Regions from separate parts of the Nonomuraea sp. NPDC054003 genome, predicted to be linked through region 3. Evidence: riboswitches for the same ligand, from Rfam matches in the RefSeq annotation. Region 3 holds a riboswitch; each other region holds the start of a gene.
What was found. A riboswitch is a leader RNA that binds a small molecule or an ion and turns the genes downstream of it on or off. The one in region 3 is predicted to bind cyclic di-AMP.

Region 1: another riboswitch for cyclic di-AMP. It lies ahead of ACZ6YG_RS26015 (C40 family peptidase); the one in region 3 lies ahead of ACZ6YG_RS13445 (D-alanyl-D-alanine carboxypeptidase family protein).
Region 2: another riboswitch for cyclic di-AMP. It lies ahead of ACZ6YG_RS16680 (CHAP domain-containing protein); the one in region 3 lies ahead of ACZ6YG_RS13445 (D-alanyl-D-alanine carboxypeptidase family protein).

The regions. Positions count from the first base shown of each region.
Region 1 is NZ_JBVJKR010000010.1:73,404-75,653, forward strand. Features, by position in the region: gene ACZ6YG_RS26010 (LuxR C-terminal-related transcriptional regulator) at 1-4, shown strand, start outside; gene ACZ6YG_RS26015 (C40 family peptidase) at 8-1,051, opposite strand; cyclic di-AMP (ydaO/yuaA leader) riboswitch at 1,058-1,212, opposite strand; gene ACZ6YG_RS26020 (amino-acid N-acetyltransferase) at 1,499-2,056, shown strand; gene ACZ6YG_RS26025 (RDD family protein) at 2,154-2,250, shown strand, end outside.
Region 2 is NZ_JBVJKR010000006.1:30,458-32,707, forward strand. Features, by position in the region: gene ACZ6YG_RS16675 (MFS transporter) at 1-553, shown strand, start outside; cyclic di-AMP (ydaO/yuaA leader) riboswitch at 761-909, shown strand; gene ACZ6YG_RS16680 (CHAP domain-containing protein) at 923-1,597, shown strand; partial or broken gene ACZ6YG_RS16685 (DUF4328 domain-containing protein) at 1,626-1,901, shown strand; gene ACZ6YG_RS16690 (maltokinase N-terminal cap-like domain-containing protein) at 1,898-2,250, opposite strand, start outside.
Region 3 is NZ_JBVJKR010000004.1:608,157-610,406, reverse strand. Features, by position in the region: gene ACZ6YG_RS13445 (D-alanyl-D-alanine carboxypeptidase family protein) at 1-873, opposite strand, end outside; cyclic di-AMP (ydaO/yuaA leader) riboswitch at 886-1,019, opposite strand; gene ACZ6YG_RS13440 (hypothetical protein) at 1,128-1,568, opposite strand; gene ACZ6YG_RS13435 (family 43 glycosylhydrolase) at 1,789-2,250, shown strand, end outside.

The sequences.
Region 1 (2,250 bases), on a different contig from region 3:
CTAGCCGTCAGTCGGCGATGCGCACCGCTCCGGCGTAGGGGCGCCGGTCGAGTGAGGCGATGCGTACGACGTCGCCCGTGCGCGGCGCGTGCACCATCATGCCGCCGCCGAGGTAGATGCCCACGTGGTGCAGGTCGCTGTAGAAGAAGACCAGGTCGCCGGGGCGCAGCTCCTCGCGCGCGATGTGCCTGCCCGCGGTCCACTGGTCGCCGGTGTAGTGCGGCAGCGAGATGCCGACGCGCTGGTAGGCGGCCATGACCAGCCCCGAGCAGTCGTAGCCGTTGGGGCCTTCCGCGCCCCAGACGTACGGCTTGAGCTGCTGGGTGAGGGCCCAGCGGGCGGCCTGGGCCGCCTTGCCGTCGCCGGGGATGGGCAGGGTCACCTTGACGGCCCTGGTGCCGGGGCGGCCGGCCTCGCCGAGCGCGCGCTGGAACAACCGGCTCTCGACCTTGGTGACGAGCTTGGAGATCCGGTCGCGCTTGGCGCCGAGGTCCTTGACGATCTTGTTGACCTCGTCGATGCGGGTCTGGGCGCCGGTCCTGGCCCGCTCGGCCGCGTCCATCGCCTTGGTCAGCTTGAGGACCTCCTCGCTCTGCTGCTGCCGCAGGGCGTAGGTGGTGGCCGCGCGGTCGAGGTAGCTCTCGGGGTCGCCGCCGGTGGTGAAGGCGAGCACCCGGCTGAGGCCGCCCGACATGTATTCGGCCTCGACCAGCTGCGACGCCCTGGTCTTCTTCGTGGCCAGGTCGGCCTCGCTGGCGGCGAGCCTCTTCTTGGCGTTCTCCACGGCCTTCTTGGCCGTCTTGAGCTTCTCGCGCTGCCCGTTGTACTGCTCGGTGAGGGTCTCGATCTCCAGGTGCATCTCCTCGACCTGCTCGGAGAGCTCCTTGAGCGAGGGCTTGGGGTCGGCGGCGACGGTCCCCGCGGGAGCGGCGACGAGCAGCGCGGCGAGGGTGGCGGCCACGATGCCCAGCCTGCGGCCGTAGCCGGCCCGTTCCGGAGGGCGGGCGCGCTCGCCCGCGGAACTCCCCCTGCGGTCGCGCGTGCGCTTCACCAATCGAGCTCCTTCCGTAGCGCGCCGACCGGGTTAGCTGACGGGTTCGGGCTCGGACCGGCCCTACCGAGCGAGGTGCTCGGACTCACCCCTGGCGGCGCCGCTCGAACGCCGCCGGCGGGTCCCCGGCTCCCCTTGCGGGGATTGGGCGCGTCTCCGCGCCACATGCGCGGGGACATCGACGCTGGACACTAATGCACCGAGGGTTCCTGCTCAACCGGAACTACAGACTCTGTAGAGATTTCACAACCGGGGGGTCACAAGGTGGTCTCGTAAAGCACGGTACGGCAAAGACTTCATGTCCTCTTTGTGCCTGCTTGGACCAGGCATGGAACGGTAGGAAACCTCCAACGCCACAGGTGCTCGTACAGCCACGAGACGTTACAAGATGGGCGCAAGTCCGGGGTTAGGGGTGAGCCGTAATCACAAACTGTAGGCTGGAGGGTCATGGAGCAGGTCGCCGAACGTCCCCTTCCCGACACGCAGGTCCTGGTCCGGCGTGCCCGGACGCCGGACGTCAAGGCCATCAAATTCCTGGTCGACACCTATGGAGGCCCCGGCCCCCGGCTGCTGGAGAAGGCCACGGTCACCCTGTACGAGGACGTGCAGGAGTTCTGGGTCGCCGAGCGCGACGGCAAGGTCGTCGGCTGCGGGGCGCTGCACGTCCTCTGGGAGGACCTGGCGGAGATCCGCACCGTGGCGGTCCACCCGGAGGCGCGCGGGCTGGCCATCGGCCACCGCATCGTCACGGCCCTCATCGACACGGCCAAAGAACTCGGCCTGCAGCGTGTTTTCTGCCTCACTTTCGAGGTCGACTTCTTCGCGAGACACGGATTCCGGGTGATCAAAGGCACCCCGGTCTCGCCCGAGGTCTACGCCGAACTCCTGGCCTCGTACGACGAGGGCGTGGCCGAGTTCCTGGACCTGGAACACGTCAAGCCCAACACCCTGGGGAACACACGGATGTTGCTCCACCTGACCTCGGGTGATGCGGATCTTGACTGACAGAAAAGGTGATTGTTGATACCCATGTCGATACGTTGTCCAGGACAGGCATGTGCCCTGACACGTGCCACATGCGCACGCGAAGCGAGGTGACACGGTGAGCACCGGACAGCCGCCGTATCCGCAGGATGAATCCAGCGAGAATCATCCGGGATACGGGCACAACCCGGGACACCCCCATGGGGAGGATCCCG
Region 2 (2,250 bases), on a different contig from region 3:
GGCGCGGCGGGTCCGGCCCGCGGTCCTCGCGGCCGGGGGACTGGTGCTCGGCGCGGCAGGGGTCCTGCTCCTCACGATGGCAGGCACGTCGGGGCTCGCCGCGCTGGTGACCGGGCAGACGCTGTTCTTCCTGGGCGGCTCGCCGCTGCTCGTGCTGGGCATCGACATCGTGGTCGGCGCGGCGCCGCCGGAGCGCTCCGGCTCGGCGGCGGCGCTGTCGGAGACCGCCCAGGAGTTCGGCGGCGCGGCCGGGCTGGCCGTCTTCGGGAGCATCGCCGCCGCCGTCTACCAGGCCCGCCTGCGCGTACCGGAGGAAGTCCCCGCGGAGGCGGCGGCAGCGGCCCGCGACACCCTGGGCGGCGCCATGGCCGTCGCGTCCGCTCAGCCCGCCTCCGTCGCCGCCACGCTCGCGGAGGCGGCCAGGGCCGCCTTCACCACGAGCCTCACGGTCACGGCGGCGGCCGCCTCGGTCGTCCTGCTCGCCGCGGCGATCCTGGCGGCCACCGCCCTGCGCCACGTCCCCCGGCTCGGCTCCTCGCCCGACGGTTCGTAACCGGATCGAAGGTAAAGAATTCGTGCGGGATCCCCCATGTCATAGGGGATCCCGTCGTCGGGGTCCGTCCCGCGCTTGCCCTTTCCCTTGCGCGACGATTACCTTCGGACCCATCGATGGCACGCGCTTGAGCAGCGCTTTTAGGTAAGCCCCCGCGCGTTGCCGATGAATTGCCGAGACCGCGCCCACCCGCGCACATGCGGGAACACGGCGCGGCCGCCGAATCCGCCCTCTGGCGGAACCGGGGACCCACCTTTCTCTGGGGTGAATCGGTCGCTCTTCACCAAGGGCGCACCGTAGGGCACTTCCACGCCCGAACCCGACAGCTAACCCGGTAGGCGGCATGGAAGCAAGGAGCAATCCCCGAGCATGGTCAAGCACATCTTCGATCGCATCCCGTCCACCTCCCGCCTGGCCCTGGGCGCCACCCTGGCACTCGGCGCCGCCTTCGCCGGCACCTCCGCCGCCGCCACCGCGGCCGCCGCCTCCCCCTCCCAGCCCCACCCGGTCGCCCAGCAGCACAGCAGCGCCGGCCAGGCCACCGCCGTCAGCGCGAGCACCGTCCTGCAGGTCGCCGAGTCGCAGATCGGCGTCACCGAGGACGCCGCCGGCGGCGGCACCAAGTTCCACCAGTGGTACATGTCCTCCCCGCGCGCGGCCGAGACCCTGGCCCGTGACGGCGGCGGCACGCCCGCGCTGTACGCCAACGCCCCCTGGTGCGCGATGTTCGTGTCCTGGGTCGGCGAGCAGGCCGGCGCCCGCTCCACGATCGGCTGGGACGCCTACACCGTCACCCACGCCCAGTGGTTCAAGGACAACAACCGCTGGGGCAGCGAGGCCAAGCCCGGCAGCGTCGTCTTCTTCGACTGGGGCGGCAGCAAGAACATCAGCGCCGTCGACCACGTCGGCCTGGTGAAGAAGGACAACGGCGACGGCACGATCACCACGATCGAGGGCAACACCGGCAACGGCAAGGTCGAGGAGCGCATCCGGCCCGTGTCCCACGTGGCCGGCTACGGCTACCCCGAGTACAAGGCCGCCTGAACGGCCTGACAACCGCGCCAGCCATCGGGACGAGAACGATCCTTGGCCGCGCTCGGGGCTGGTCACGCTCTGGTGGGCGCTCTGGCTGATCGGCAACTGGGTGGCGCTCGTGGCCGGGCGGCTGTTCTTCAACGCCGAAGAGCTGGAGTCCATGGCGTCGGCGGCCAGGTTCGACGTGCTGAGCTGCGCGCTGATGCTGGTGGCGGCGGTGCCGGCGGCCCTGGTGGTCCTGCGGATCAGCAACGCGCAGGAGGCGCGGCGCCCCGCCGCTCCGGTGTCGCCCTTCGAGAGCCCGGCCGTCTAGCGGAAGGCGGCCAAGGGGATCGACACCCAGGTGGGGCGGTTGCGGGCCTCGTACACGACCTCGTAGACCGCCTTCGACAGTTCGAACGCGCGCAGCAGCGCCGTGTCGGCGGGGGTGATGACGCCGCCGCCCTCGGCGTAGCCCTCAAGGAACGCGGCCCTGTTGCGCTTGGCCCACTCCTCGGCCATCGGCTCCAGGCGGGCCGCCTCGGAGTGGTCCGCCAGCAGGTGCCTGGCCGCGTAGTCGAACGAGCGCAGCATGCCGGCCACGTCGCGCAGCGGCGAGGAGAGCGCGCGGCGCTCGGCCAGCGGCTGGCCGGGCTCGCCCTCGAAGTCGAGCACCACCCAGT
Region 3 (2,250 bases):
GCCGGCCCAGCCGAGCAGGGCCTCGGCGGTCTGGAAGCGGCGGCTGGAGCTGGTCTCGCCGAGGAGGACGCCGACGAGCCGGCTGCCGCCCCGATCGGCGGCGAAGGCGAGCGTGTAACCGGCGGCGCGGGTGTAGCCGGTCTTGACGCCGAGCGCGCCGGAGGTGCCGAGCAGGCGGTTGGTGTTGCGCCACGAGTACGAACGGCGCTCGGAGGTCGCGGGGACGGTGTGGTACTGGGTCGAGGTGACCTTCTCCAGGGTCGGGTTCTCCAGCACCTTCTGGGCCAGGCGGACCTGGTCGCGAGCGGTGGAGTGGCCGCCGCCGCCGTAGGGCATGCCGTCCGCGTTGACGTACAGCGTGTCGTTCATGCCGAGCTGCCGGGCGGTGGCGTTCATCGCGGCCACGAACTCCTCGACGCCCGGCCCGTACGTGCGCGCGAGCGCGTGCGCGGCGTCGGCGCCGGAGGGCAGCATGAGCGCGTGCAGCATGTCCTCGACGGTCAGCGTGTCGCCGGCGCGCAGGTGGGCGACCGCGGCGCCGCCCCTGGCGGCGTAGCCGACGTCGGCGGTGGTGACCTCGACCTCGTCGGTGGGCTCGGCCCGCTGGAGCACCACGTACGCGGTCATCATCTTGGTGAGGCTGGCGACCGGCCTGCGCAGGTCGGCCTCCTTGCTGAAGTGGACCTGGCCGGTGGTGGCGTCGACCAGGTGGGCGGCCGTGGCCAGGACGGCGGGGGCGGCTGGGGCCTGCGCGGCGTCGACGGGGGTGGCGACCGGCGGGGCGGCGTGGGCGGCGGTGCTGCCGGCGGTCAACGCCGCGGCGGCGACGGCGAGGCCGATCAGCGCTCCGCCGAACCGGTGGGTGACGTTCATCTGGGGGCTTGCTCCTAGCTTCCATGCCGCCTACCGGGTTAGCTGACGGGTTCGGGCGTGGAAGTGCCCTACGGCGCGTGGTGCGCCGATTCACCCCGAGGGGAATGGGTCCCCGGCTCCGCGAACGGATTCGGCGGCCGTGCGCTCCCCGGGGGTGGGGCACGCACGGTCTGGGCAAATGAAGCCTCAACGTAATGCAATCTGACAAACGTCGCAACTCACCATAATTAGGACTTGACCTCCGATATCGCCGGTCACGCTCCCGGCCGGACGACCATCAGCACGACCACGGCCGCCCAGACCAGGTTGTAGAAGCCGGCGAGCATGGACAGCGCGCGCAGCCGGCTCCCGTCGTCCGGGTCGCGCAGCGCGTCCCGCTGGCGCGGGTAGATCTGGGTGGCCAGCAGGACGGCCGCGACGCCGGTCAGCACCATCGAGGCGACGATCCAGAGCTCCCCCATCCGGCCCTGCGCGAGGGCCATCACGATGCCGACGGCGGGCACCACCAGACCGAACAGGCTGTAGCCGCGGGTGATGCGGTGCAGGGCGGCGGCCACGGCCGGGCTGCGCTCGCCCTCGCCCGGCGGGCCCGCAACGGGGGCGTAGCGGGGAAACAGGCTCGCGGCCACGGCCGAGCCTCCGACGAACACGATGGCCGCCAGGACGTGCACGGACAGCAGGACGTGATCCCTCACGTTCGATCCTCCAACCTTCAGGGTTACTGAAGCTTAGCGGAAGCTTCAGGCACTCTGAAGGTTGTCCTACCTCCCAGCCGGCGGCGGAGGCGCCCTTGACGGTTGTGGTGTTGGCGTTAACACTTGGCACACATCTCTCCACCAGCAAGTGAGCACGACGAAGCAACCAGTTATGTTAGCGCTAACACAACTGGTCGACCCCACCCCCCAAGGAGTCCTCGTGTTGGCTTCCCTGCCGGGCACGGCGCGCCGGATCCTGACGCTCGCCGTCGTCACGATCGTCCTGTCAGCCCTGTTCACGACCGGCCGCGCCCAGGCGGCGCCCGGCCCGTCCTTCACCAACCCCGTCGTCCCGACGCCCAACAGCGCCGACCCGACGCTGGTCTTCCACAACGGCTTCTACTACTACGTCGCCACGACGTGGAACTCCGACGTGGTCATGCGCCGCTCGGCGACGATCGCCGGGCTGCGCAGCGCGCCCGAGCAGGTCGTCGTACGGACAGGCGGCAACACGATGTGGGCGCCGCACCTGGAGATGGTCGGGAGCCGCTGGTACCTGTACTACTCGGTGGAGCAGGGCGGCCTGCCCCGCCGCACCCACGTCGCCGAGAGCGCCGGGTCCGACCCGATGGGGCCCTACACCGTCCGCGGGATCGTCAACCTGATGCCCGACAACGGATGG